One region of the Methylobacterium sp. D53M genome, then DNA from elsewhere that is predicted to be linked to it. Evidence: riboswitches for the same ligand, from Rfam matches in the RefSeq annotation. Region 1 holds a riboswitch; the other holds the start of a gene.

Region 1 (14,687 bases):
GCGGTCCTGCCTAATCGTTCCTTAATGGCGACCGCCGGTCCACCGGATGATGCGGCGGGATCGGAGATGCGATGAACATCGCGTTACCGGGGCGACACAAATCCGTGCTGAATTTTCTCCTGGGTCGACTCGGCGCCCAGCCGGTTCGTCTTCCCGCGACGGGACTGCGGCCCGCCCCGCGCAGCGTGGAGCACGCGATGTACAGGATCTCGGCGATGCTCGTCTTGGCGACCAGTCCCGCGCTCGCCGCGCCGGCCGCCGCTGGCGATCCGGGGACGCGCGCGCCGTTCATCCGCGAGCACCGCTGCGCCGTCGTGGAGCGTCTCGACGCCATCCACAGGCGCGGGCCGGTCGACGTCTCGCGCGACCGCTTCATCGTCGTCGCGCCGCACGGACAGGCGCAGCGCTACGTCCAGTGCATCTTCCAGGATCGGGATACGCGGATGTTCTGCGAGGCCGCGTCGGGCGCCTACGGGCCACCCGGCCGAAGGCGCCTGCGGCTGGATGCGACGGCACGGCAGGCGCTGGCGGCGCTCGGATACGTCCAGGCGGACCCGGCGGAGAACTTCTCGCGCCTGGTGGAGCTGGGATCGCCGCCCGACACGGGCATCGCCGCGGATCTGATGCTCGCGGCGCTGCACGATGCCTACGGCGCCCGCCCGGGCGACATTCTCGATATCGAGGACCCGCACGGCGGAACGCCGGGGCGGGGCTGCGGCGCGCCCGAATCCTGAGCGGACCGGGCGCGCCGCCATCTCACTCGGCGGCGTCGACGTAGAGCTTGCCGCCCTCGGCCAGGAACTCCTGCGACTTCGCCCGCATGCCGGCCTCGGCCTCGGCCTTCGACATCGCGGGCGCCGCGCCCACGACTTCGCCGGCCTCCTCCATCGCCAACACCTCGGCGCGCAGGTCCTGCGTGATCTTCATCGAGCAGAATTTCGGCCCGCACATCGAGCAGAAATGCGCGACCTTGTGGGCATCCTTCGGCAGGGTCTCGTCGTGGAAGCGCCGGGCGGTATCCGGATCGAGGCCCAGGTTGAACTGATCCTCCCAGCGGAAGTCGAACCGGGCGCGGCTGAGCGCGTCGTCCCGGAGCTGCGCGGCGGGATGCCCCTTGGCGAGGTCGGCGGCGTGGGCGGCGATCTTGTAGGTGATGACGCCGGTCTTCACGTCGTCTCGGTCCGGCAGGCCGAGATGCTCCTTCGGGGTGACGTAGCAGAGCATCGCGGTGCCGAACCAGCCGATCATGGCGGCGCCGATGCCCGAGGTGATGTGATCGTAGCCCGGGGCGATGTCGGTGGTCAGCGGGCCGAGGGTGTAGAACGGCGCCTCGCCGCACTCCTTCAGCTGCTTCTCCATGTTGACCTTGATCTTGTGCATCGGCACGTGGCCGGGGCCTTCGATCATCACCTGGCAGCCCTTGTCCCAGGCGACCTTGGTCAGCTCGCCGAGCGTCTCCAGCTCGCCGAACTGCGCGGCGTCGTTGGCGTCGGCGATCGAGCCCGGGCGCAGGCCGTCGCCCAGGGAGAACGAGACGTCGTAGGCCCGCATGATGTCGCAGATCTCGTCGAACCGCTCGTAGAGGAACGATTCCCGGTGCCCGGCCAGGCACCAGCGCGCCATGATCGAGCCTCCGCGGGAGACGATGCCGGTGACGCGCCGGGCGGTCAGCGGCACGTGGGCGAGCCGCACGCCGGCATGGATCGTGAAGTAGTCGATGCCCTGCTCGGCCTGCTCGATCAGCGTGTCCTTGAAGACCTCCCAGTCGAGCTTGAGCGGGTCGCCGCCGACCTTCTCCAGCGCCTGGTAGATCGGCACTGTGCCGATCGGGACCGGGCTGTTGCGGATGATCCACGAGCGGATGTTGTGGATGTTGCGGCCGGTGGACAGGTCCATGACCGTGTCGGCGCCCCAGCGGATCGACCAGACGAGCTTCTCGACCTCGTCGGCGGCCGAGGAGGTCACGGCGGAGTTGCCGATGTTGGCGTTGATCTTGACCAGGAAGTTCCGGCCGATCGCCATCGGCTCCAGCTCGGTGTGGTTGATGTTGGCCGGGATGATCGCCCGGCCGCGGGCGATCTCATCGCGCACGAATTCCGGGGTGATGAAGGGCGGGACCGAGGCCCCGAAGCTCTGGCCGTCCGCGAGCGCGGCCTCGGCGCCCGCGAGCATGGCCTCGCGGCAGACGTTCTCGCGATGGGCGACGTAGATCATCTCCTCGGTGATGATCCCCGCGCGGGCGAACTCGTACTGGGTCACCATCTGGCCCGGGGCCGCCTTGCGGATGGTCCGCTCGGCGGGGCAGGGGGCCACGAGCTTATCGCCCGCGAATCCGTTATCCTCGGGCTTCACCGCGCGCGGCGCGACGGCCGCGTAACCGCGGGCCGCGACCCAGGGCTCGCGCACGCCGGGAAGGCCGGCGTTGAGGTCGATGCGGGCATCGGTCTCGGTGTAGGGGCCCGACGGGTCGTAGACCCGCACCGGCTCCTCCTTCGGATCGGAGAGGACGATCTCGCGATAGGGAACGCGGATGTCCGGCCGCCCGGCCGGGTTCGCGTACGCCTTGCGCGATCCAGTGACCGGACCCGTGGTCACGGTCTCGGGGCTGCCTTTCACGTCCTTCGGGAGAACGGGTGCGTTCATCGTGGGCCTCTCCTCGTGCTGGAGCGGTCCGGTCCACGCGATGGCCGAGATGAGATGAGGTCGCGCGAGATGCGACCGCAGGTTCCCGTCCCTCCGCCGGTATGAGCCGGATCAGGTTCAAGGGTCAGGGCAGCGTGCCCAATCTCAGCCCTCTTCAGGGCCCCCCTCGGAACGGTTCCAGACTCGGGCCCGCGGGCCGCTTTGTCAATGCTGACCGGCCGCCCTAGAAAACACATCCCCGAAACCGTTCGTCCGAACGCACGCGTCCTCCGGTACTCAATCGCACCGCAATGCGCCTCATCGCCGGCCTCCTGCTCGCCGCGCTCCTCCTCTGCGGGCTGGCCTGCGCCGCGCTCGCGCTCGGGCAGCGCCGGTTCCTCTATCCGGGCGCCTTCGGGCCGCAGAACCCTTGGACGATCCCGCCGGGCCTCGCGACGATCACGGTCGCGACCGCCGACGGCGAGACCCTGCACGGCCTGTGGCGGCCTCCGCGGCCGGGCTGCGGCGTCGTCGTGAGCTTCCACGGCAACGGGTCCCGCCCCGAGCCGCACGCGGCCCGCTTCGCCGCGGAGCCCTGGCGCGCGCGCGGCTGGGGCGTGCTCACCGTGGCCTATCGCGGCTATCCCGGCTCCACCGGGAGTCCCAGCGAGGACGGGCTGATCCGCGACGGGCTGGCGGCCGTCGAGGCCGCGCGGGCGCGGGCGCCCGGCGCGCCGATCCTCCTCCACGGACACTCCCTCGGGGCCGCCGTGGCCGTGGCCGTCGCCGAACGGGTGCCGACGATCGGCCTGTACCTGGAGGCGCCGTTCGACTCGATGACCCACACCGTGCGGCTGCATGTCCCGCTAGCCCCGATCTGGCTCCTGCGCGACACGTACCGCTCGGACCTGCGCATCCGCGACGGGTCGGCGCCCGTGCTGATCGTGCAGGGCCGCGACGACACGGTGGTGCCGGCCAAGCTGGCGCGGAACCTCGCCGAGGCGGCCGGCCAGCGGGCGCGGATCGACGTGATCCCCGGGGACCACGTCTCCATCCTGGGGAGCCGGGATCGCGAGGCCGAGGCGCTGTTCGGACAGAGCGTCGGTCCGGCCTGCCCGCAACCGGTGGATCAGCAGGGGTAGGAGAGGGAGGCTCGCGTGGTCGGACGGCGCTCGCAGCGCTGGAGCGCCGAGGATCCGGACGCGCCGGGCGTCCCGGGCCCGCCGGACCCGGTCTGCCCCCTCTGCGAGCGCCCGATCCCGCGCCGTGCCCGCTCCAGCCTCCATCACCTCACGCCGAAGCTGAAGGGCGGGACCCATCGCGGCACGGTCCGGCTGCACCAGATCTGCCACTCGGCGATCCACGCCCGCTACAGCGAGGCGGAGATCGCCAAGCGCCTCGCCGACGTCGAGGCCTTGCGCGCCGATCCGGAGATCGCGCGCTTCCTCGTCTGGGTCCGCGGCAAGCCCGACGATTTCCACGCCGCCACGCGCATGACCCGCGAGCGGAAGTCGGCGCGCCGCAAGATCTGACACCTGCCCGGCCGGCGTTTACCGGGCGTTCGTCACATGTGCAGGTGGCCGCCGCCCCGTTCCTTGCCGTCAACCCGAACCGGTCCAGGATCGCCCCGATCGCGAGGGTTGGGACGATGGCCGGGGTCGGTGATACGGGGGATCGACTCGCCTGGGTCGATATCGCCAAGGGGATCTGCATCCTCCTGGTCGTCATGATGCATTCGGTCATCGGCACCGGCGAGGCCATGGGCGGCGAGGGCTTCCTCCACCCGGTCGTCGCCTTCGCGAAGCCGTTCCGCATCCCGGATTTCTTCCTGCTCTCCGGCCTGTTCGTGGGACGGGTAATCGACCGCGACTGGCGCCTGTTCTTTGACCGCCGGGTCGTCCACTTCGCCTATTTCTACCTGCTCTGGCTGGTGATCCAGTCGGTCGCAAAGTACGGCAAGATCGTCGGCGATGCCGGCCCCGCTTCCTTCGCGGCGCACCTCGCCCACGCGCTGATCGAGCCCTATTCCACCCTCTGGTTCATCTACCTGCTGGCGGTGTTCTCGGTGGTCACCAAGGCCCTGCGCCGCGTGCCCGGCGGCGTGCTCCTCGCCGGCGCCGCCCTGCTGCAGATCGCCGACATCCGCAGCGAGTCGACCCTGATCGAGGAGTTCTGCGCCCGCTACGTCTACTTCGTCGCGGGCTACCTCTTCGCCGGGCGGATCTTCGCGCTCGCCGACGCGGCGCGCCGCCGCGTCCCGCTCGCCCTCTGCGGCCTCGCCGCCTGGGCGGTCCTGGAAGGCTGGCTCGCGCTGACCCCGTCGGGCCTGCCGGATCATCCGACCCTCGCCAGCCTGCCGCTGGTGAGCCTCGCCCTCGGCGGGGCCGGTGCCCTCGCGATTGTGGTGGCGGCGGCTCTCATCGGCCGCGCCGGCGGTCCGGTCGCCGAGGCGGTCCGGACCTGCGGCCAGCGCTCGATCGTGATCTACCTCGCCTTCTCGCTGCCGATGGCGGCGACACGGGAGATCCTCGTGCGCACCGGCGCGATCACCGATATCGGCCTCGCGAGCCTGACCGTCATGGCGATGGCGGTGATCCTGCCGCTGGTGCTGGAGCGGCTGGTCCGCGGGACGGCGCTCGACCTGCTGTTCGTCCGGCCGCGCCGGTTCCGGCTGGCCGGGTCCGGGCCTAAGCAGAGCCCGGCCCTGCAGGCGACCTGAGGGACCTCAGCCGTCGAAGGCGATACCGATCCGCCGGCTGCGCCGCCACGCCACGGTGGCCGGGCGCGGTTCGGTGCCCGTGCTGACACGAAGCGCGAAGCGGTCCGGCACGGCCTGATCGTCCTCGACCTCGATCTGCGCGCCGACGTCGGTGGCGTCCCAGACCAGGCAGCTCACCTCGCCGCCGTCGAGCAGCACGGCGCCGAACGTGAAGGCGTTCTTCCGGAAGGTGCCGCGGCGATTCTCCGTCATCAGCTCCTCCGTCCTGTCTCGCGGCTCCGCGGAGCCGGACGATGCCGGATCGCGGTTAACAGGGCAAATACGTTCCCGTGCCTGCCCTGCTCGACCGAGATCAGTACTCGTCGGGATCACCCCGGTAGCGGCGTGGCCCCGGCCCGTAATCGTCGTCGTAGGAGCGGCGCGGCGGCGGGCGGTCGTAGTCGCGGTAGGCGTCGCGTCGGTCGTCGTAGCCGTCATTCCGGTAGCCGCCCCCGCCGCCGTAGGCACCCCCGCCGCCACCGCCGTAGCCTCCGCCGCCGTAGCCCCCACCGCCGCCCGCGTTGATCCGCGGGGCGTACCAGCAGCTCTTCGCCTGGCCCGGCGCCGGATCGCCGAAGGTCTGGGTGTTGCAGGGCACGACGCCGCCCTGCGGGAACGGCCGGCCGTTCGTCCGGCCGGGCACGCCGTAATAGACGTTGGTGGGATAGGGCATCCGGCAGACGCCGCCCTCCTGCGCGCAGCCGACCAGGTTCACCGTGTCGAGCTGGTAGGCCTGGACCGGGGCGGGTGCCAGCGCGCCGCCTCCCAGCGTGATGGCCCCGAAGGCCAGAGCGATCCGAATCTGCACGTCCCCGATTCCCCCGTGGTTCGCGGTGTGGGTGCCGAATAATCCGGTCGGCGGCTTCCGGCCAGCGGCCGCGCTCGCTATGGCGTCGCACCAGGATGCGCGCGGGCCGGTCCGCGGCCGGCGCGACATGATCGGGCGGAACGCCCCGTCGTCGGACGGGAGACGGCGCCCCGGGAGGCCTTGATGAGGGATGCGTCCGCGCAGGAGCTTCTGCTGCTCAGCGCGCTCCAGGAATGCCGGATCCAGCTCGACGCGGCGCGCAAGGACGAGGCGGCCCGCGCCGCCGTCCGGGAGGAGCTCGAGGCCGCGCTCCGGCGCGAGGCCGCTCTCGCGGCGGCGATCGTGGAGGAGCGCGAGCGGACCGAGGCCGTCCGCCTCGTGCTTCAGGCGCTGCTGATGAGCGTCCGCCGCTTCGGTCTGCGCCGGCGCCTGTTCGGGGCGCGCATCGCCCGGCTCGGCCGCGAGACGCCGGATTCCGGTCCGCAGGCGGCCCGCCATCCCGTGCTGCTCGCCGAGGCGCGACGGGTGCTAGGTAAGCCATCGCCCGAACTGCCGGCCGAGCGGTGACGGCGGTCCGCCGCCCGGGCGCCGCGCGGCGCGGCTCCTCACGGCCCGGCGCGGGCGTCTCCGGGCGCCGCGGCCAGGACGATCAGGGCCGTCAGAACGCCGAGCGGCAGGACGATGCTGCCGAAGGCGAGATGGGCGATCCCGAAGGCGCCGAACAGCGCGCCCGCGGCGAAGGCCGCGATCGCCGGGAGCACGCGCAGGAACCTCTCCCGGGTCTGATCGCGCTGTGGGCCGCGTCCCAGGACGAGGTCGGTCGCGTCGATGACGGCCTGGCTGACGCTCACCGTCATGACCGTGGTGGGGGCGAGATGGCCCAGAGACAGGCGGCCGATGGCGTTCTGTAACCCCATGGCCGCGACCGCGAGCATGCCGACGGCGATGGAAGCGGCACTGTCCGCTCCGCCGAGGGGCGACCACACGGTGCCACACAACCCGAATCCCGCGAGCAGGGTCACCTCCACGGCGAGGAGCCAGGGCAGGGGCTCGAAAGCCCGCCGCTCCAGCGCCAGGGCCAGGATTCGAGCCCCCGCCACCGCTCCGACGAAGACGGGCAGCGCCAGGAGCTTGGCAACCACGCCGCTGGAGCTCGCCACCAGCTCGGCGCCGATCAGGACGAAGTTGCCGGTGACGTGAGCGGTGAAGAGGCCGGTCAGGGCGATGAAGGCCGCCGCGTCGACGAATCCGGCGACGAACGCCAGGGCGGCGCCGGCGAAAGGACCGCTCCCCGGTCTCCGAGCTCGCGCGGGTCGGGTCATCGTCTCAGTCGGCGAAGGGCGTCGCCGTCAGGCCGACCGGCATCCGCGGATTGGCGAAGTAGTCGGGCCAGCGATCGCAGAGATACAGGATCGCGACCAGCACGGTGGCGATCGCCAGCAGGGAGGCGAGCACCTCGGTGACCTGCGTCGCCCATTTCCCGAGCGTCGGGATCGCCATGAGGCCGCCGACGAACAGCGTGGTCACTATAACGGGTGCGGACATTAGGCAAGGCTTCGCGGCGCGGCTCTGGGACGGGTCTGTCCCGAACCCTAACGCCGCGCGGCGCCCGCAGGTTACCGATATCGGTTATCGTGACTCATGATAGGCAACCCGAACATCGAGCTGCTGCGCTCGTTCCTGGCCGTCGTCGAGAGCCGCAGCTTCACCGCCGCGGCGCAGGCTCTCGGTCTGCGGCAATCCACGGTGAGCGGGCACATCGCCCGGCTCGAGCAGGCGCTCGGTCGCGCGCTCCTGACGCGGGACACCCACCGGGTCGCGCCCACGCCGGACGGTCAGGCCATGATCGGCTTCGCCCGCGACGCGGTGGACGCGCAGGACCGGCTGCGCGCCTTCTTCTCGCCGGAAGGCCTGCGCGGCCGAATCCGGCTCGGCGTCTCCGAGGACTACACCCTGTCGACCCTGGCACAGGTTCTGGCCCGCTTCGCCGATCGGCACGACGCAGTCGATCTGCAGATCACGGTCGGGCTGAGCCGCGCTCTCTACCAGGGCTACGATGCGGGCGAGCTCGACGTGATCTTCTGCAAGCGGCGGCGCGGCGACCCGCGCGGGACCTTGGCCTGGGCGGAGGATCTGATCTGGACGGGCCGGCCCGGCCTCGTGCCGGATCCGGCCAAGCCCTTGCCCCTCGTGCTCTACCCGCCACCGTCGATGACCCGCACCTTGGCGCTCGACGCCCTCGAGGCGGTGGGCCGGTCCTGGCGGGTGGCCTGCACCAGCGGAAGCCTGATGGGGCTGCGGGCCGCCGTCGAGGCGGGCCTGGGCATCGCGCCGCACTCGGCCAAGATCCTGCCGCCGGGCCTCGCCGCGATCTCCGAGGCGGCCGGCCTGCCGCCGCTCGGCGCGGTCGAGTTCGTCGTGCTCGGCCCGGGTCGCCACCACGCGGCGGCGACCGCGCTGCAGGAGACGATCCTGGCGAGCACGGGCGAGCTTCAGGGCGCCGCGCGCTAGGGCGGCGTCCTCCCGGCACGCGGTGGCCGGGCTCGATCCCGAACGTCCGGCGCGGTCCTTAACGGATTGGCCAGCCTTTTTCCGCACCGTACCGCGAAGCGGTCACAAACGGTTTTGACAAGGATCGCCGGCGGTGCCGGCCCCGGTGTCGTTGCCGGACGGGGCGCGAAACCGCCGCATTTGGCGTGCGGAAACCGTCCTGCAGCGTGCCTGACGGTCGCGCGTCGCGGCGGAACATTCGAGAACGGGATGCATGGCCAAGGGTCGGGGCAGGATTGAGCCGAACTTCGACGTGCCCGAAGGGCGCGCGCGGGATCGCGGCGAACTCGACCTGCGCCTGACCCGTGAGGACCGCCCGGGGGCAGGAGACGGCGTGGCGAAGCGATCGGGCGGCGGAGCGCGGCAGCCGAGCAAGGCGCCGGCGCGGACAACGGGGCGGGCGAAGGCCTCGGGTCGCGGCCGACGCCGGCGTTCCTGGCTCGGCCGCATCGTCTACGGCTGCGTCGTCCTCGGCCTCTGGGGGGTGATCGGGCTCGCGGGGCTCATCGCTTACCACGCCTCGCAGCTGCCGCCGATCGACCAGCTCGCGGTGCCGAAGCGTCCGCCCAACATCGCGATCCTGGCGAGCGACGGCTCCCTGCTCGCCAACCGTGGCGAGACCGGCGGCCGCGTCGTGTCGATCAAGGAGCTGCCGCCCTACCTGCCGCGCGCCTTCGTGGCAATCGAGGATCGGCGCTTCTACCAGCATTTCGGCGTCGACCCGGTCGGCATCATGCGGGCCATCGGCCAGAACCTGACCCGGCGCGGTGTGGCGCAGGGCGGCTCGACCCTCACCCAGCAGCTCGCCAAGAACCTGTTCCTGACCCCGGAGCGCTCGGCCTCGCGCAAGATCCAGGAGGCGATCCTCGCGCTCTGGCTCGAGCACAAGTACACGAAGGACGAGATCCTCGAACTCTACCTGAACCGCGTCTATTTCGGCGCCGGCGCCTACGGTGTCGAGGCGGCGGCGCAGCGCTATTTCGGCAAGCCCGCCAAGGAGGTGAGCCTCGCGCAGGCCGCGATGCTCGGCGGCCTCGTGCAGGCGCCCTCGCGCCTTGCCCCGAACCGCAACCTCCCGGCCGCCCAGGCCCGCGCCGCGCAGGTGCTCGCCGCCATGCAGGAGCTGGGCTTCGCGTCGGGGCAGGACGTCAAGGTGGCACTCGCCCAGCCGGCGAGGCCCGCCAACGCCCGCGGCGGCGGGTCGGCCAACTACGTCGCCGACCTCGTGATGGACGTGCTCGACGATTACGTCGGCAAGTTCGACACCGACATCACAGTCCAGACCACGGTCGATCCGAGCCTCCAGGCGGCGGCCGAGAAGGCGCTCACCGACGAGCTCAACGCCAAGGGCACGCGCTACAACGTCAGCCAGGGGGCGCTGGTCTCGATGCGGCCGGACGGCGCCATCCGCGCCCTGATCGGCGGCCGCGACTATGCGCAGAGCCAGTTCAACCGGGCCACGACCGCCAAGCGTCAGCCCGGCTCCTCGTTCAAGCCCTTCGTTTACCTCGCGGCCGTGGAGCACGGCGCCACGCCCGACACGGTCCGGGAGGACGCGCCGATCCGGATCGGCAACTGGGCGCCGGAGAACTACTCCCACCGCTACGAGGGTCCCGTCACCCTGCGGACGGCGCTCGCCCAGTCGCTCAACACCGTCGCGGTGCGCCTCGGCCAGGAGGTCGGGCCGAAGACCGTGGTCCAGACCGCCCAGCGGCTCGGCATCACCTCGCCGCTCCAGGCCAACGGCTCCATCGCCCTCGGCACGTCCGAGGTCACGCTCCTGGAGATGGTCGGCGCCTACGGGGCCTTCGCCAACGGCGGCATCGGCGTGATCCCCTACGTGGTCACCGCCGTGAAGAGCCAGGACGGGAAGGTCCTCTACAAGCGCTCCGACAACGGTCTCGGCCGGGTCATCGACGCCAACGCCGACGGCATGATGAACGCCATGATGCACGAGACCTTCGTCAGCGGCACCGGCAAGAAGGCCGACATCCCCGGCTGGGACCTCGCGGGCAAGAGCGGCACCACCCAGGATTATCGCGACGCGTGGTTCATGGGCTTCTCGGGCAGCCTCGTGACCGGCGTCTGGCTCGGCAACGACGACGGCGAGCTCACCAAGAAGGTCACCGGCGGCAACCTGCCGGCGGAGATCTGGAAGACCTATATGACCCAGGCCCTGAAGGGGCAGACGCCGGTCCCGCTCCCGGGCCTCAACCGCTGGCGCCGCCAGCCGGAGACGACCGCCTCGGTGGCGAGCGCCGCTCCGGCGGGCCCGGGCGGGCTCCTGGGCCAGATCCTCGGCGAGCCGGAGGCCCCGGCGCCGCGCCAGGCCGCGCCGTCGCGGCGCGCCCCGAAGGACGACCGCAATTTCATCGAGAAGCTGTTCGGCATCGGTGACTGACGCTCCGCGGTCTCCGCGTTCGTCAGGACCAGGCGACGGCGCGCGTCACGGGCGAGAGGCGGCCCGCGGCGCGCGCCGTCGCGCGTCCGCGCGACTACGCCCGGGCTCCGGCCCAAGGCGACCGCGTCGCGGCGGGACTGACAGCCGCGGCGGCCTGTATTTGTATTAGCGGTGACTCAGCGCTTCTTAGTGCCGCCAATAACCGCTTTTTCAATCTTCGTGGACGTAAGATCGGGTGAACAGTAAGCCCGTCAACCGCAATGGCGCGGTTCGTGGCAGCCCGATCGAGCCCATGCTCCTGCGCGCGACCGCTACAGCGATCAGAGCTCACCTGGACGATCGCGCCTCGCGCCTGATCGCGGCGGCCGGCACATGCCTGCTGCTCTGCCTCGCGCTGCTCGGCGTCTATCTCTGCCTGGATCTGCGGGACGTCGCTTGGCACAACGCCCGCCGCAACGCCGGGAATCTCCTGGCGGTGATCGAGGAGGGCGTCGGCCACAGCCTGCGGGTCTACGACCTCTCGCTGCGGAACTCCGCACGGCTCGCGAGTCGCGCCGACATCGCGGCCCTGGACCCGGATATTCGGCGCCTGGCGCTGTTCGACACGGCTGTGGCGGGCTCCGGCCTCGGTCCGATCGCCGTCACGGACGCGGCCGGCGACGTCCGGCTGACGAGCGATCCCGGCGTGCGGACCCGGCCCAACATGCGCACGCTGCCGGAATTCGAGTTCCATCGGTCGAATCCCGAAGGCGGCCTGATCCTGTCCGGGCCGACCGTATCTCTCATGACCGGTGAGCCCATCATCCGCATGACCCGGCGGATCCGGACGCCCGACGGCTCATTCGCCGGGATCGTGTCGGGATCGATCAGGCTCGCGCATTTTCAGGCGCTGTTCGAGCGCCTGCACTTCGACGACGGCATCGCTCTGAACGTCTTCCACCGGGACGGGACGCTGCTGATCCGGGCGCCGGCACGGCCGGAGGCGCTCGGCCAGAACATCAGCGCGAGCCCCGGCTACAAGATGTACCGGGCCAAGCCGCGCGGAGAGTTCCAGGGACGCTCGTTCCTCGACGGCGTCGAGCGGGTCTACAGCTTCGCCGACCTCGACGACCTGCCGCTGATCGTGACCGTGGCGACGGACGTCGACAGCATCCGCAGCGTCTGGATCTACAAGGCGGCGATCGTCGCCGTCCTGATCCTGTGCCTCTGCCTCCTCGCCTTCGGCCTGACGATCCTGCTGCACCGGGAGGTCGGGCGCCACGTGGCCGCGGAGGCCTCCAGCCGCGAGGCCAACGCCGCGCTCGCCGTGCTCGCGCGGACCGACGGCCTGACGGGCCTGCCGAACCGGCGCAGCTACGACGAGCACTTCGCCGTGGAGTGGAAGCGGGCCGCACAGCTGCGGACGCCCCTGGCGCTTTTGATCGTCGATGCCGACCACTTCAAGCAGTTCAACGACCGCTTCGGTCACCAGCGCGGCGACGAGGCGCTGAAGGCGGTGGCGGAGTGCCTGCAACGCACCCTCGATACCACCGGGCTGAGCTTCCGGATCGGCGGCGAGGAGTTCGTCGCCCTGTTGCCGGGCGTCGACGCGACGGCCGCCAGCGTCGCGGCGGAGCGCGTCCGCCGGGCCGTGGTGAACCTCCGCATCCCCCACGCCCCGGAGGTCGGTGGCATCGCGACGGTGAGCATCGGCGTCGCCTGTGCCGATCCGGCCGGCGGCGATCCGCCCGAAGGGCTGTTCACGGCGGCCGACGCGGCCCTCTACGCGGCCAAGAAGGCCGGGCGCAACCGCGTCCGCGCCGCCGCGCCGGCGGATCCCGTGGCCCTGGCGCTGCGGGCCTGAGCGGCCCCGCGGCTCACAGCATCGGCAGCATCCGGGGCCGCGGTCCGCGGGGGAAATGCGCGTCGATCAGGGCGATCTCGGCCGCACCGAGGTGCAGGTCCGCCGCGCCGGCATTCTCGACGGCCCGGTCCGGGCGACCGGTCTTGGGGATCGTGAACGTGCCCGGCAGCCGGGTCAGGTAGGCGAGGGCCACCGCGTAGGGCGTCGTACCGTGGTTCTGCGCGATGCCCGCCAGGACGCGGCCGCCCGCGCTGGCCGGATCGGGGAAGTCGCCGCTGCCGAAGGGCGAGTAGCCCACCATGGCGACGCCGTGCTTCTCGCACCAGGGCAGCACGGCGTGCTCGATGGCCCGCTCGTTCAGGTGGTAGAGGACCTGATTGCAGGCGATCCGGTCCGGCCCCGCGATGGCCCGGACGCGATCGAGATCCTCGACGTCGAAGTTGCTGACGCCCCAGGACAGGATCTTGCCGGCCCGGCGCAGATCCTCGAAGCCCGCGATCGTCTCCTCGAGCGGGTGCTGGCCCGGCCAGTGCAGCAGGTAGCAGTCGAGCCGATCCGTCCGCAGACGCTGGAGCGACGCCTCGCACGCCCGCGCGACGCCCCGGCGCGTCGCGTTGCCCGGCACCACCTTGGAGACGAGGAACACCTCCTCGCGGCAATCCGCGACGGCGGCGGCGACGATCGCCTCGGCGTCCCCGTACATCTCCGCGGTGTCGATATGGGTCATGCCGGCGTCGATCCCGGCCCGCAGCGCCCGGACCGCGTCCGTCCGGTCCGAACTGTCGATGTGCCACGTGCCCTGGCCGATCACCGGCACAGAGACGCGCGTCGCGCCGAAGCTCCTGGCGTACATGGCAGCGCTCCCTCTTCGCTGTCACAGGGGGTTGCTGGCGGCGGTCCGGTCGAGTCCCGGGCCGCCGGCGTATCACGGCGCGGCCGCGCAACAACCCGGCACGCCTTACTCGCGCCATCTTGGGGCGTTGAGCAATGGCATGCGGCCTCCCGCGGCGCTAAACTTTAGGCCCATGCCCGAAGTCCGGCGGCGCGGGCTCGCCGAGTCTGCGCCGCCCCGCGCAGTGCCGCCGCGCAGGGCGACGCGACGCCCGGACCCGCGCACGGTCCGTCGGCTGGCCATGCTGGAGATGCCTCGATGCTGCCGGCCCACCGGATATTCTGGGGTCTGATCCTGCTGGCGGCGGCCGGCGCGGGGTTGCTCTACAACATCATCTTCGCGGCCGGCGCCTCGCCCCTCGCCGGATTCACGTACGGCCTCTGCATGGGCGCCACGGTGCTGGCCTTCGACCGCGGGCTGATCCTGGCCGGCCTGCAGGCGAAGATCCGGCGGCTGCCGGCCTGGCTCTACGTGCTGGCCGCGGAACTCGCCTATGTCCTGATGATCATGGCGGGCAACGCCCTGGGCGGCCTGCTCGTCTGGGCGTTCGCCCTGACACCGGACGACCTCACGACCGCCACCCGCATGACCGCGCGGGTGCTCGCCTACGCCCTCGCCGTGTCGGGCCTGCTGGTCTTCGTCATACGGATGCGCGACCTGATCGGCGGCGAGGTGTTCGTGAACTTCATGATCGGCCGCTACCACAAGCCGGTGGCGGAGGAGCGGGTCTTCCTGTTCCTCGACGTGGTCGGCTCCACGGCCTTCGCGGAGACCCACGGCGACCTGCGCGCGCAGGAATATCTCAGCGCCGTG
Region 2 (14,687 bases), on a different contig from region 1:
CACCGGGCGATCCCGCGCCCGCCCTACGGACCGTCCAATGCCTAGGGCAACCACAGCATCGGCCGTCTTGCTCCGCTGTGCTCGCCGGGACGGGGGCAGATTTCTACGTGGTTGTCCGAGCCGCTGAAGACTCCGCTGCGCCCCAGGCCTTCATTAGCGCCCGGGTCGCCTCGGCCGGATCCATCGCCCGCATCGGGCCGCCCATGACGGCGAAGCCCGCCGCCCCCGCCGCGCGACAGGCCCCGATCACCTCCGGACCGACACCGCCCAGGGCCACGATCGGCAGGCCCGCCGCGCGTGCGGCGGCGAGGCCCTCCGGTCCGAGAGCCGGTCCGTAACCGGGCTTGCTCGCTGTCGCGTAGATCGGGCTGAGGGTCACGTAGTCGGCGCCGGCCCGCGCGGCGGCCGCGGCCTCGTGCGGCGCGTGCGCGGAAACGCCGATCAGCGCGGCCTCGCCCAGGGTGGCCCGCGCCGCCGCGATAACCTCCAGTCCCGAGCCGCCGCCGAGATGCACGCCGTCGGCGCCGAGGGCGTGCGCGAACGCGACGTCGCCTCCGACCGTCAGGACGCCGTTCGCGGCCCGCACGCGCTCGGCCACGCGCACGCCGAGACGCAGGCGGGCATCCGCCTCCAAGTCCCTGTCGCGGAACCAGATCCAGCGCCCGCCGCCGTCGAGGACCGCCTGGACGGTCTCGGCGAGGGGCCGCGGATGCCCGTGCCGGTCCGTCACCGCGAGCAGCGGCGACGGCAGCGCCCTCACGAGCCGACGAGGCCGAGCTGCGGGCTCGACGGCTCGGCCCGGCCGCGGCGGGGGATCCGCCCGGCCAGATGTGCGTCGCGCCCGGCTTCCACGGCCCGGCCCATGGCGCGGGCCATCCGCACCGGATCGTCGGCCTTGGCGATCGCGGTGTTGATCAGGCAGGCGGAGGCGCCGAGTTCCATGGCGATCACCGCGTCCGAGGCGGTGCCGATGCCGGCATCGACCACCACCGGTACCGTCGCCCGGCGGCAGATCAGCTCCAGGTTGGCCGGGTTGGCCACCCCCATCCCGGAGCCGATCAGCGAGCCCATGGGCATCACCGCGGCGCAGCCGAGATCCTCCAGGCGCTGGCACACGATCGGGTCGTCGTTGCAGTAGGGCAGCACCACGAAGCCGTCGTCCACGAGATGGCGGCAGGCCTCGATCAGCTCCATCACGTCCGGGTAGAGCGTCTCCCGGTCGCCGATCACCTCGACCTTGATCCAGTTGGTGTCGAGCGCCTCGCGGGCGAGCTCGGCGGTCATGATCGCGTCCCGGGCCGTCTCGCAGCCGGCCGTGTTCGGCAGGAAGCGCTTGCCCTTCAGGATCTTGACCGTGTCCGAGCCGTGGCCCTGGAGCGAGACCCGGCGGATCGAGGCGGTGACCACGTCGGCGCCGCTCGCCGCGACGGCGTCGCGCATGATCGCCTGCGTCGGGTAGCCGGCGGTGCCGATGAACAGCCGGGACGACATCCTCACCCCGGCGATGGTCAGGCTGTCATCCCCACCCTCGGGGCGCGGCGGCGTGTGACTCTGGTCCATGCTCAACCTCCCTGCATGGCGCGGACGATCTCGACCCGGTCGCCCTCCGCGACCGGTGTCTCGCCCCAGTCCCGGCGGCGCAGAACGCGGCCGTTCAGCGCGATGGCGACGCCCTGCGGACTCTCGATACCGCTCTCCTCCGCCTCGAGGCGGAACAGGGCGTCCACAGTCTCGACCGCGCACTCGCGCGGCTCACCGTTGACCAGGAGTCTCATGCCGAGGCCCTCAGCGCTTCCGGCTGGCCGAAGCGCGCGCGGGTGAAGGGACGCGCCACCTCCGGCAGCGCGCCGCGCAGCACCAGCGCGGCGATCGCGTCGGCGGTGACCGGGGCGAGCAGGTAGCCGTTGCGGTGATGCCCGGTGGCGGCGACGAGGCCAGGGGCGATCGCGTCGAGGATCGGCGCGTCGTCGTCCGAGGTCGGTCGGTAGCCGCTCCACACAGCCTCCACCTCCATCTCCTCGATGCCGGGCAGCACCCGGCGGGCGCCCTCCAGCAGGGCGTAGAGCCCGCCCGCGGTGACGCCGGGACGGAAGCCGCAATCCTCCACGGTCGCGCCCACGACGAGCTGGCCGTCGCTCTTCGGGGCCATGTGGACCTGCTCGGTCCAGACCATCCGCGCCAGGGTACCGGTCCGGGCGGTGGTGCGCAGGGCCAGGGACTGGCCCTTCAGCGGGCGGATCGGAAGGGCGAGCGCGTCGGGCAGCAGGCCGCCCTCCCCGCTCCAGGCGCCGGAGGCGAGGATGACGGTCTCAGCCGACACGACGCGGTCGCCGGCGCGGATCCCGGTCACGCGGCCACCCGACCAGTCCAGGGCGGTGACGGGGGTCCGCTCCGCCAGGATCACGCCGGCGCGGCGGCAGGCCTCGGTGAGGGCGTCCATGACCAGGCGAGGATCGACCTGATGGTCGCGCGGACAGTGGATCCCGGCGGTGACGGAGGGGCGCAGGCCCGGCTCCAGGCGCCGGACCTCGCTGCCCGGCAGCCACGTGGCCTCGAGCCCCGAGCGGCGCTGAAGGTCGTAGCGGAAGCGCAGGCGCTCGACCTCGTCGCGGCCGACCGCCAGCACCAGGGTGCCGTCGGCGCGGTAGTCGATCGCCCGGCCGGACTCGGCCTCCAGGGCGTCGCGGAACGCGGGCCAGAGCCGGAGCGAGTCCAGGGCGAGCGGGAGCAGCGGATCGGAGCCCGGCTCGTGCTCGGCGGCCGGGGCCAGCATGCCGGTGGCCGCGAGGCTCGCGCCCGCCCCGATCGTGTCCCGCTCCAGCACCATCACGGCGCGGCCGGCCCGGGCGAGGCGCCACGCGATCGACAGCCCAATCAGCCCGCCGCCGACCACGGCGACGTCCGTCCGCGCCGGAAGGGTCGCCGGCGCGACGCTGCCGTCCGGGTTGCGGCGGCGGCCGATCGGTGAGGCGGGTCGGTCGAGGGGCACAATCATCTCCGCGGATTGCCGTCGCGGAGATCGGGCCGTGCGCTTCGGTGAGAAGCTGTGGCCTGCCTTTCAGGCGGCCGCGGTCCAATCCCTACGCCGGTATGAGCCGGATCAGGTTCGAAGGATTTCCGCGCCGCAGGTCCTGACGGACGTGCCAGCGGTTTCTCAGCCCCTTGCCGGGGATCTCCCTGGAACAGACGCAGATGTGGCTCCCCGGCCGCTGCCGGTCAACCCCGCGCCGCGAGCATCCAGTCGTTCCCGCGACAATCCGCGGATCCCGGTGACGATCTGGACACCAAGCGGAGCGGAATCGGCGCGCGCGCCGCGGCGGCGACCGCGATCGCGCACCATCCCTTCACCGGTCTGGCATCTCATCACCGGGATTCCGGAACGTCTCCGGTCGCCGGCACTCCACGTCACGGGCGGACTCGCGTGCGCGCAATCCTATTGATCTGCCTGCTCGGTTTCCTCGGTGTCACGGCCGCCTTGAAGCTGCGCGACGGCATGAGGCCGGCGCCGGTGGCCCTCGCCGTCACGCCGCCGCCGGAGCCCGTTCCCGCAGTCGACGCCGCCGGCGTGGCTCTCCAGGCCGGGCGCAACGGCCACTTCTTCGTCAACGCGCTGCTGGACGGCCGCTCGCTGCCGATGATGGTCGATACGGGAGCGAGCGCCTGCGCGTTCTCTGAGGAGGATGCCGCGCGGATCGGGATCCGGGTCACTCCGACCGATTTCACCCGCGTCTGGAACACCGCGAACGGCACGGTCCGCGTGGCGCCGATCCGGATCGCCATCGTGCAGATCGGATCGATCACGGTGCGGGACGTCGATGCGGTCGTGATCCCGCGCGGGCTCCTGTCGACGAGTTTGCTGGGCATGTCGTTCCTCAGGCGTCTGCGCGATTTCGGCATCTCCGGCAGCACGATGACGCTCAGGGGCTGAAGCGGCCGGAGATCGACGCTGATCTGTCTGGTCGAGGCGCGCCTGTGGCGGGCCCCCGGGTTTGCACCACGGGATCGGCTGCGGGCCCAACGCCCGCGCCGATGACGTACGGCGTTCGGGCCTCGTGCCAGCCCGATGGCGGGTGTCTCCTGATCCGCTCGATCAGTCTATCGGTCGCGTGTATTTGCAGTCATAAGACCGTGAGCCGGAGTATTTATATATAACTGGCCGATTATAAGTCGTTTCAGATATTTAATCCAAATTTTGCCGAAGGATATGTTTGTTTTGTCAGCGCATTCCGGCAATGCTAGGAGCGTTCATGACTGCGCATCCGACGCGTGAGCGCACGATGGGACGGCTTCGGTATGAAGAATCGCGGATCGACGATCTGTTTGTCCATGATCGTGAAGGACGAGGCCCACGTTATCCGGCGTTGCCTCGATTCTGTTCGTCCGATCATCGATCATTGGATCGTCGTCGATACCGGCTCGACGGATGGAACACAGGATGTCGTCCGTGCCGCGCTCGCGGACATACCGGGTGCCCTGGTCGAGCGCCCCTGGGTTGATTTCGCCTTCAACCGGAACGAGGCCTTGAAACTCGCGCGGCGTCACGCGCAGTACGCATTGATCATCGACGCCGACGATGAGCTGATCATCCCGGCGGACTTCACGATGCCGAAGCTGCGTGCGCCCGGCTATCGGTTCGAGATCATCGACGCGCACACGCGGTACTGGCGCAACCAGCTGGTCAGCACCCGGGAGAACTGGCGTTACCGGGGCGTCCTGCACGAATTCCTCAGCTGCCCCGGCGTGACAGAGACACCGATCCTCCCCCTCGCGATGCGTCGGGGCGACGACGGTGCCCGCCACCGCGACGCGACGGCGGACGCGCGGGATATCGCCGTCCTCGAGAAGGCGCTGGCGGTCGAGACGGACCCCTTCATGATCGCCCGGTACACGATGTACCTCGGCACCACCTACGACGCCGCCGGCGAGTACCGGAAAGCGCTCGCCTGCTTCCTGAAGCGGGCCGATCTCGGCGGATGGGACGAGGAAGTCTATTTCAACCTGCTGATGGCTGCGGTGAACGCGGAGCGCCTCGACGAGCCGGAGGACAGGGTGCTGCAGCTCTACGAGCGCGCCACCGCAATCCGTCCGGGGCGGGCGGAAGCGCGTCACGGGGCCAGCCGATTCTGCAGGCTGAGGAAGCGGTTCGCGGAAGGCTATCGTTACGCCGAGGCGGGCTTGGCTCTCGAGCTTCCGAGCGAGGGCATCTCCCTGAACCCGTGGGTCTACGAGTACGGTTTGCTCGACGAGTTCGCCCTCAACGCGTACCACAGCGGCCAGTTCAGCGCCTGCGGACATGCCTGCCTGAAGATCCTCGAGCGGGCGCATGTCCCGCGGGAGGTCGCCATACGCGCCGGCGCCCTGGCCCGGGACGTGATGGCGCAGATGATCGATCCGGTCTGGGGTTGCCGGCACACGCCCTACGCTCTGCCGTTCGTGCCGACGTGGTGAACGCGCACCGCGCGCGGATCGCCCGCGAGCCTCAGATCGCGGCTTATCTCCGCGAGCGCCGCGTGACGTCGGGTCCGATCGGAGGGCCGCTCAGCTGGACTTGCGCGGGCGCAGGAATTTCGGCCGGAACACCGCCATGGGCTCGTCGAAGCCGTTGAGCCGGTGCTCTCCCATTGGGATCGGGTCTCCCCAGAGGAAGTCCACGAAGGGCTTCGACATCAGCAGCGGCTCGCCGAGGGCGCGGTTCAGCTGCGCGATGCGGCTCGCGAGGTTCACGTCGCGGCCGATCACCGTGAAGTCGAGGCGTGAGCCGGACCCGACATTGCCGTAGGCGGCCTCGCCGTGGTGGAGCGCGATGCCGGCGGCCACCGGCACCGGGAACTGGTGCAGGGCGTTCGCCTCGTCGAGGGCCGCCAGGGCGTGCTGGGCCGCCGTGAGCGCGCCCTTGGCCGCGCCGCCCAGATCGTCGCCGGTTTCCCGGAAGATCGCCAGCAGGCCGTCGCCGAGATACTTCAGGACCTCGCCGCCCTCACGCTCGATCGGCGGCACGAGGCAGTCGAAGAACACGTTGAGCAGGCCCACCGCCTCCTCCGGCGTCATGTCGGCGGTGGTGCGGGTGTAGTCGCGCATGTCGGCGAACAGGATCGCCGAGCGGATCCGGGTCACCTGCCCGCGGCGGATGTCGCCGGCCAGGATCGCCCGGTGCGGCTCGTCGCCGACATAGAGCCGGAGCACGTGGTCGAGCTGCTTGTTGAGGACGCGCATCTCCATCACGGCCGCCAGCGCCGGCATGACGAAGCGGAGGATCGCGATGTCGTCGTCCCGGAACCCCTCGGGGGCCCGCGTGGCGAAGGTGATGCCGTTCTGCGTGCCGTTCGTGAAGAACAGGGGCGCCACGACGTAGTGGGTGTAGCCGCCGGCCTTCAGGTCGGGAACGATCGCGTAGGCGTCGTCCGGGGTCTTCGACAGGTCGAGGATCAGCCACTCGCCGGTCTCGTGGACCGTGTGGAACGGGCTGTTGAGGTACGCGTCCGTCGAGCGGGCCCCGTGGGGGAACAGCCGCACGGTGGTGCCGCCGTCGCGGGTCCAGATTCGGCCGACTCCGGCATATTCCGAGTGCAGGGTGTCGATCGCCGTGGAGGCCCGGTCCACCGGCACGCCGATCGCGATCAGGCGCTCGGCCAGCCCGGCCAGCATCTCCTCGGCGTTGGGCATCCGCGCGCCTTCGCCGAGCAGCCAGTCGCGGATGCCCACGGAGGGCTGGAGCGCGCCGAAGGGCACGTCGTCGGCCTCCGAGCCGTCCGCGAAGGCCGTCGGGGATCCGGGCGTTGGCGGGCGGCGTTCGAGCATGGCGCCAGACTGGATGCCGCGCGGCACCGTGGCAACGCGGGCGACGGGGAAGCGCCGCGCGGTTCGCGGCGCGGGCTCAGTTGTCCAAGAAGCTCCTGAGCTTCCGGCTGCGCGAGGGATGCTTCAGCTTCCGCAGCGCCTTCGCCTCGATCTGGCGGATGCGCTCGCGGGTCACCGAGAACTGCTGGCCGACTTCCTCCAGGGTGTGGTCGGTGTTCATGCCGATGCCGAAGCGCATGCGCAGGACGCGCTCCTCGCGGGGCGTGAGCGAGGCGAGCACGCGCGTCGTGGTCTCGCGCAGGTTCGACTGGATCGCCGCGTCGATCGGCAGGACGACGTTCTTGTCCTCGATGAAGTCGCCCAGGTGGCTGTCCTCCTCGTCGCCGATAGGCGTCTCGAGGGAGATCGGCTCCTTGGCGATCTTCAGGACCTTGCGGACCTTCTCCAGCGGCATGGCCAGCTTCTCGGCCAACTCCTCCGGGGTCGGCTCGCGGCCGATCTCGTGCAGCATCTGGCGCGACGTGCGAACGATCTTGTTGATCGTCTCGATCATGTGCACCGGGATGCGGATGGTCCGGGCCTGGTCGGCGATCGAGCGGGTGATCGCCTGCCGGATCCACCACGTGGCGTAGGTCGAGAACTTGTAGCCGCGGCGGTACTCGAACTTGTCGACCGCCTTCATCAGGCCGATGTTGCCCTCCTGGATCAAGTCCAGGAACTGCAGGCCGCGGTTCGTGTACTTCTTGGCGATCGAGATCACGAGGCGCAGGTTCGCCTCGATCATCTCCTTCTTGGCCTGACGGGCCTCGCGCTCGCCCTTCTGGACCATGTTGACGATGCGGCGGTACTCGCCGATCTCCAGGCCCGTCTCCGAGGCGAGGTCGAGGATCTGCGCGCGCAGCTCCGCCACCTGCCGCGAGCCGCGCTCGACCAGGTTCTTCCAGCCCTTGCCGCCGAGCGTCCCGACGCGCTCCATCCAGTTCGGATCGAGCTCGTAGCCCTGGTAGTGGCGCAGGAACTCGTCGCGGGCCACGCCGTGGCTCTCGGCGAAGCGCATCAGCCGGCCCTCGTGGCCGATCAGCTGCTTGTTGATCGAGTAGAGCTGGCCGACCAGCGCCTCGATGCGGTTGTTGTTCAGAGACAGGGACTTCACGTCGGCGACGACGATGTCCTTCAGCTCGATCTGCTTCTGGTTCTGGGCCGGGGTGTTCTGCTCGCCGGCGGCCTTGCGCTCGGTGCCCTCGATCTGGAACTTGCGCAACTTGCGGTAGTTCGCGGCGATCGCGTCGAAGGTCTCGAGGACCCGCGGCTTGATCTCCGCCTCCATGGCGGCAAGCGAGACGTTGTTCTCGAGGTCGTCCTCGTCGTCGCCACCCTCCGGCGGCGCGGGCGGCTCCGCGTCGTCCCCGCCATCCTCGCCCTCGGCGATCTGCGGCGCGTTCTTGCCGTCCGGGCCCGCGTAGGTCGCCTCGAGGTCGATGATGTCGCGCAGGAGAACCTTGCCCTCCACGAGCTCGTCCCGCCAGATGATGATCGCCTGGAAGGTCAGCGGGCTCTCGCAGAGACCCGCGATCATCGCCTCGCGGCCGGCCTCGATGCGCTTGGCGATGGCGATCTCGCCCTCGCGGGACAGGAGCTCCACCGAGCCCATCTCGCGCAGGTACATGCGCACCGGATCGTCGGTGCGGTCGGTCGGCTCCTTGGTGGTCGTGGCGACCGCGACGGCGCGCGCCGGCGCGACCTCGGCGACCTCGCCGCCCTCGGCCTCCTCCTCCTCGCCGTCCGCGGCCTTCTCGCCCGCGGCCTCGTCGGTCTCCTCGGCCTCGACGACGTTGATGCCCATCTCGGAGAGCTGCGAGAGCACGTCCTCGAGCTGGTCCGGATCGGACTGCCCCTCGGGCAGGACCTCGTTGACCTCCTCGTAGGTCACGTAGCCGCGCTTCTTGGCGAGCTTGACCATCCGCTTGACCGAAGCATCCGTCAGGTCGAGGAGCGGCCCGTCGGTCTGCTGCTCGGGGGCAGCGTCCGTCTCGTCCCGTTCCGTTGCCTTCGTCGCCATGATCAGCCTATTGTTTCGCACGCGGCGCGTAGCGGAGGCCCCGATGAGGCCAGTCCACGCCGTCGGCGCCGCTGTATGAGATCGGCGCCGGATCGCTCCGGTCGCCGTGAGTCGTCGGTTTCCGTATGCAAGCCCGAGGCTTGACCGATTGTTAACTATGGCGGGACACGTCACCCCGCCACCGCCATGACACAGGCATCACACGGCCGTCGAGTCGCTCGACACCGGTGCATCGGCCTCCGCCTCGGCGGCGATGACGGTTTCCAGCCTCGCCTTCACTTCGCAGAGCCATGCCCACCCGGCATCGGTCGGATCGTCCTCAAACGCCTGCCGTGCTTCGCGAAGTTCGCTATGTAGCGCTCCTGCCTGCCGGTGCAAGATCATCGCCTGTCGGAGCGCGTCTGCGCGGTGGGCAGGATCGGCGTGCGGGGCCAGGGTCGTGCGGTCCCGCGAGCGGGCCAGGGCGAGGATTCGGTCGGCCGCCCCTGTGAGTCCGGCGCGATTGATGCGGTTCTGCAACACCTCGGGCGCCGTGTCCTCGTCCTCGGCCGCGCAGGCCAGCAGGACCGACAGCAGCGCCCGGGCGTCGGGATCGGCGAAGTCGAGCTCGGCCGCCTCCTCGCCGAACTCCGCCATCATCTCGGGATGGGCCAGCAGGGTGCCGACGATCACCGCCTCACGCACCGGGGCGGCGCCCGTGAAGCCCGCCGAGGCCGTCACCGAGGGACTCGGGCTCCCGGTGATGCGCGGCGAGACCGGCTCGCCGGGCCGGGCGAAGCGCTGGCGCCCGCGCGGGGTCCCGCCGGCGGCGCGGTTGCCGCGGGGCGACAAGCCGCGCAGGCGCTCCTCGATATCGTCGCGGTAGTAGCGCCGCACGGTCTCGTCGCGGATCGTCGCGACGGTGGTGCGCAGGGTCTGGGTCAGGCCGGCGCGGCGCTCCGGCGTGTCGACCGGTCCCGCCTCGAGGGCGCGCCGCCACAGCAGCTCCGAGAGGGGAAGCGCGGCCGCGAGCACCTGGTCGATGGCCGTCGGGCCGCCCGAGCGCAGCAGGTCGTCCGGATCCTGGCCGCCCGGCAGCAGCGCGATCCGCAGCGAGCGGCCGGGCTCGAGGAGCGGCAGCGCGATGTCGAGGGCCCGGAAGGCCGCCCGCTGGCCGGCCTTGTCGCCGTCGAAGCACAGGATCGGCTCGTCGGCGTGGCGCCAGAGCAGCCCGAGCTGGTCCTCGGTGAGAGCGGTGCCCAGCGGCGCCACCGTCTCGGGATGGCCCGCGAGCGTCATGGCGATGACGTCGACGTAGCCCTCCACCGCGATGATCGAGCCGCGATCATGCGCGGCCTTGCGGGCGCCGTGCAGGTTGTAGAGCGTGCGTCCCTTGTGGAAGAGCGGCGTCTCCGGCGAGTTGAGGTACTTGGCGCGCACCTCCTTGGCGAGCGCCCGGCCGCCGAAGGCCACGACCCGGCCGCGGGTGTCGGTGATCGGGAACATCACCCGGTCCCGGAAATAGTCGTAGGGGACGGAGACCCCCTCCCCCGCCGCGAGCAGGCCGAGTTCGACCATCAGCGCCTTCTCGACGCCCTGACCGGCGAGGTGGTCGCGCAGGGCGTAGCGCTCGCCCGGGGCATAGCCGAGGCGGAAGGCGCGCTGCGTCTCGTCCCGCAACCCGCGCAGATCGAGATAGGCGCGGGCCTCGCTGCCCTGGCCGGACCGCAGGCGCTCCTCGAACCAGCGCGCGGCCATCTCCATGACCTCGATCGCCCCGGCCCGCTTCTGCTCGCTGGCGCGGTTGTCCTCGGTGGGCGCTGGCAGGCTGACGCCGGCCTCGCCCGCCAGCCGCTCGACCGCCTCGGGGAAGCTGAGGCCCTCCGTCTCCATCAGGAAGGTGAAGATGTCGCCGTGCTTGGAGGACGAGAAGCAGTGGTAGAACTGCTTCTGGTCGTTCACGTAGAAGGACGGCGTCTTCTCGGCGTTGAACGGCGACAGGCCGCGCCACTCGCGGCCGGCCTTCTTCAACTGCACGCGGCGGCCGACCACCGACGAGGCCGGCAGCCGGGAACGGATCTCTTCCAGGATGTGGGGCGGATAGCGCACGGGGCCTGGGACGGGTTGCGTGAACCCGCTCCTATAGCGCGAGAGGCGTGACCGAGTCCCTCACACGCCCGGAATCCGGTGGAGGATTGCGGGGAGAGGTTCAGCCCTTCGCCGCCAGCGCGGCCTTCACCAGGCCGCTCGCCTTGCCGAAATCCATGCGGCCCGCGAAGGTGCCCTTCAGGGCGGCGATCACCTTGCCCATGTCCTTCGGGCCGGCCGCGCCGGTCTCGAGGATCGCCGCCTCGACCGCCGCCTTCATCTCGGTATCGTCCATCTGCTTCGGCAGGAACGTCTCGACGATGGCGATCTCGGCGCGCTCGTTGGCGGCGAGTTCCGGCCGGCCGCCCTGCTCGTAGACCGCGGCCGATTCGGTGCGCTGCTTGATCATCTTCTGGAGCAGCGACAGGATCTCCTCATCGGAGATCGGCTCCTTGCCGTTGCCGCGGGCCTCGATGTCCCGGTCTTTCAGGGCGGCCTGAATCATCCGGACGGTCGCCAGCCGCTCCTTGTCGCCGGCCTTCATGGCCTCCTTCATCTCGGTGGTGAAGCGCGCGCGCAGCATCTCGATGAACCTTCCAACGGTCGAAGCGGGGGGCTGGCCTGCGATTTGCGGGTGTTGAGCCCTGCCGGCAGCGGAGCCACATTGACCCCATCGCGGGCCGCTCGCTAAGAGCGCCGCACACGATCATGCCGCAAGCCGAGAGCGCCGCAACCCGGCGCCCGCCTTCGGCCGGACATAAGCGAGACTCAGCCCATGCTGCAAGACGCCGCCGCGCATGCCCCCGAGCCTCAGGCTCCCGAGCCCTGGGCCGAGCCCGTCGCGACGGCCCTGCTGGTGCTGGCCGACGGCACCATCCTGGAGGGATTCGGCATCGGCCAGACCGGCGTGGCCGACGGCGAGGTCTGCTTCAACACCGCGATGACCGGCTACCAGGAAATCCTGACCGACCCGTCCTATGCCGGCCAGATCGTCACCTTCACCTTCCCGCATATCGGCAATGTCGGCACCAACGACGAGGATCTGGAGAGCCTGGAGGCGGCGCCGGCCTCGGGCGTCCGCGGCACCGTCATCGCCTCGGCGGTGACGAACCCGTCGAACTGGCGGTCCTCGTCGCACCTCGACGGGTGGCTCAGGGCGCGCGGCATCGTCGGCATCACGGGCGTCGACACCCGGGCGCTCACGGCCCGCATCCGCGACCGGGGCATGCCCAACGCCGTGATCGCCAACGATCCCCAGGGCAATTTCGACCGCGAGGCCCTCAAGGCCCGCGCGGCGGCCCTCGCCCCCATGGAGGGGCTAGACCTCGTTCCGCCGGTGACGAGCCGCGCGCCGTCGGAATGGTCCGAGACCGTCTGGGCGCTCGGTAACGGCTACGGCACGCGCGCACCCGGCGAGGGCCTCAAAGTCGTGGCCATCGATTACGGCGTGAAGCGCAACATCCTGCGCCTCCTCGCCCAGGCCGGCTGCGACGTCACCGTCGTGCCGGCCACCACGACGGCCGAGGAGATCCTGGCGCTGAAGCCGGACGGCGTGTTCCTGTCGAACGGCCCCGGCGACCCGGCCGCCACCGGCGCCTACGCGGTCCCGGTGATTCGCAAGCTCCTGGACGAGAAGGTGCCGACCTTCGGCATCTGCCTCGGCCACCAATTGATGGGTCTCGCCCTCGGCGGCCGGACCGTGAAGATGGGCCAGGGCCACCACGGCGCGAACCACCCGGTGAAGGATAAGACCACCGGCAAGGTCGAGATCGTGTCGATGAACCACGGCTTCGCGGTGGATCCGGACAGCCTGCCGGAGACGGCCGTGGAGACCCACGTGTCGCTGTTCGACGGCTCGAATTGCGGCCTGACCCTCACCGACCGCCCGGCCTTCTCGGTGCAGCACCACCCGGAGGCCTCCCCCGGCCCGCGCGACAGCCACTACCTCTTCGAGCGCTTCGTGACGCTGATGCGCTCGGGTGAGCCCGAGCGCGCCTGACGCGTCGTCTTCGCGAGCGCGGCAGAGCCGCGGCGCGCGGCCTTTCAGTCCTGCGTCCCGACCCCAATCGGGCCGCGGCGGGGCCATAAAATCCGCTAGATCGGACGGCTTAAGGGAGCCCACGACGGCCCCTGAACGGCGGCGCATCCGCGCCCGGCGACGGCGGCCCGTCGCAGGGGATTGCCGGATGACCATCGACGAGGCGCGCGACGATTTCTCCCGCCTGCACCGCAGCTTCACCTTCCATCTCGGCGTCGCCGCGGGCCTGTCCTGGCTGACCGCCCTCTACGCCGCCGTCTACGCCCCCTGGGTGCGCAACATCCGGGCGCTGATCGATCCGACCGGCGGCTTCGACCGCGTCGAGAGCACGGTGTCCTACCTCTTCGCCATGCCGGCGGTCCTCGCCCTCGCCTGGGTCTCGGTCTATTTCGGCCGCGAGGCCCTGCGCCGCGCGCAGACGCTCTCGAACGTCGCCGTGGAATTCGCGGCCGCCGCATTGGTGGCCTTCGGAGTGTTCTACCTCTCGATCGACCGGGCGGTCGCCGCGCTACACGCCGGCTTCTGAGACGGATCGGGGCGGCCAGAGCCGCCCCGGCGCCTACTGGACCTTCTCGAACAGCGGCTCGAACCGCTTGGCGGCCAGCTTGTTCTGCGGCACCGCCCGGGCCGCCTCCAGATTGTCGGGCTTGTCGCCGACCTGGACGAGGCCGACCATCCCCATGATGTAGTGCGGCGAGCACTTGATGCCGTAGAGGCCGGGCTTGTCGAAGGTCACGGCCTCCTCCTTGCCGACCACCGTCTTGAACGGCGCCGCGCCCTCGGGCGCCATCCCCTTGATCAGCTCGGCATTGTGACCCTTGTCGGCCGGCACGAACCGCACCGTGTCGCCGGGCTGGATTTTCACGAAGGCCGGGTCGAAGACCATCATCCCGCCCGGACCGCTGTTCAAGGTCTTGATGGCGACCTCCGAAGCGTTCGCGCCCGTCATCGGGCCGATCAGAAGTATCGCGAAGAGTGTCTCTCGCCTGGGCATTTTCGGTCTCGAACGATGATGATGTCGATCGGCGCGCTGGCCGACCCATCGGAGCTTAAAGTCCGGCGTCGATTTCCTGCAAGAAATCGATGAATTCTTGTGAGAATTTATAAATCCTCCAAATCGAAGGATCGATGCCGCATCCATGCGCCGGGCGCGCGGCCAGACTGCGCGGTTGTCCCGGCCTTCCAATGCGCCCGTCGCCCGTGTAAACGCGGGGCTCAACGACATTCCCGCCACGCGCGTCCGGGAGCAGGGCTCACTCGAGCCGTGCCCGATCGGGCGCGCTTGGCCTGAGAAGGCCCACGATGCCCAAACGCACCGACATCTCCTCGATCCTGATCATCGGTGCGGGTCCGATCATCATCGGACAGGCCTGCGAGTTCGATTATTCCGGCACCCAGGCCTGCAAGGCGCTCCGCGAGGAGGGCTACCGCATCGTCCTGGTGAACTCGAACCCCGCGACCATCATGACCGACCCGGACATGGCGGACGCGACCTACGTCGAGCCGATCACCCCGGAGATCGTCGCCAAGATCATCGAGAAGGAGCGCCCCGACGCGATCCTGCCCACGATGGGCGGCCAGACGGCGCTCAACTGCGCCCTGTCGCTTCAGAAGATGGGCGTGCTCGCGAAGTACGGCGTGCAGATGATCGGCGCCACCGCCGAGGCCATCGACAAGGCCGAGGACCGGAGCCTGTTCCGCGACGCCATGACCAAGATCGGGCTC

The links. Region 1 has a riboswitch for thiamine pyrophosphate ahead of thiC (phosphomethylpyrimidine synthase ThiC). Riboswitches for the same ligand answer to the same signal wherever they lie in the genome.
Region 2: linked by a shared signal. The riboswitch ahead of thiO (glycine oxidase ThiO) and the one ahead of thiC (phosphomethylpyrimidine synthase ThiC) in region 1 are both predicted to bind thiamine pyrophosphate.

What each region holds. Positions count from the first base shown of each region.
Region 1 is NZ_JBKFAL010000013.1:131,494-146,180, reverse strand. It holds gene ACLBYG_RS18835 (TY-Chap domain-containing protein) at 198-734, shown strand; gene thiC (phosphomethylpyrimidine synthase ThiC) at 757-2,643, opposite strand; TPP riboswitch at 2,715-2,820, opposite strand; gene ACLBYG_RS18825 (alpha/beta hydrolase) at 2,934-3,764, shown strand; gene ACLBYG_RS18820 (restriction endonuclease) at 3,780-4,154, shown strand; gene ACLBYG_RS18815 (acyltransferase family protein) at 4,271-5,341, shown strand; gene ACLBYG_RS18810 (hypothetical protein) at 5,348-5,593, opposite strand; gene ACLBYG_RS18805 (hypothetical protein) at 5,694-6,188, opposite strand; gene ACLBYG_RS18800 (ATP-dependent helicase) at 6,372-6,755, shown strand; gene ACLBYG_RS18795 (YoaK family protein) at 6,794-7,510, opposite strand; gene ACLBYG_RS18790 (hypothetical protein) at 7,515-7,733, opposite strand; gene ACLBYG_RS18785 (LysR family transcriptional regulator) at 7,830-8,699, shown strand; gene ACLBYG_RS18780 (transglycosylase domain-containing protein) at 8,953-11,139, shown strand; gene ACLBYG_RS18775 (diguanylate cyclase) at 11,432-12,982, shown strand; gene ACLBYG_RS18770 (aldo/keto reductase) at 12,996-13,835, opposite strand; gene ACLBYG_RS18765 (adenylate/guanylate cyclase domain-containing protein) at 14,133-14,687, shown strand, end outside.
Region 2 is NZ_JBKFAL010000001.1:690,371-705,057, reverse strand. It holds gene ACLBYG_RS03310 (peptidase) at 1-45, shown strand, start outside; gene ACLBYG_RS03305 (thiamine phosphate synthase) at 104-760, opposite strand; gene thiG (thiazole synthase) at 757-1,560, opposite strand; gene thiS (sulfur carrier protein ThiS) at 1,563-1,775, opposite strand; gene thiO (glycine oxidase ThiO) at 1,772-2,995, opposite strand; TPP riboswitch at 3,060-3,188, opposite strand; gene ACLBYG_RS03285 (retropepsin-like aspartic protease family protein) at 3,422-3,928, shown strand; gene ACLBYG_RS03280 (glycosyltransferase) at 4,327-5,448, shown strand; gene ACLBYG_RS03275 (adenylate/guanylate cyclase domain-containing protein) at 5,539-6,798, opposite strand; gene rpoD (RNA polymerase sigma factor RpoD) at 6,875-8,857, opposite strand; gene dnaG (DNA primase) at 9,056-10,945, opposite strand; gene ACLBYG_RS03260 (GatB/YqeY domain-containing protein) at 11,046-11,507, opposite strand; gene carA (glutamine-hydrolyzing carbamoyl-phosphate synthase small subunit) at 11,700-12,923, shown strand; gene ACLBYG_RS03250 (hypothetical protein) at 13,111-13,488, shown strand; gene ACLBYG_RS03245 (pseudoazurin) at 13,522-13,911, opposite strand; gene carB (carbamoyl-phosphate synthase large subunit) at 14,265-14,687, shown strand, end outside.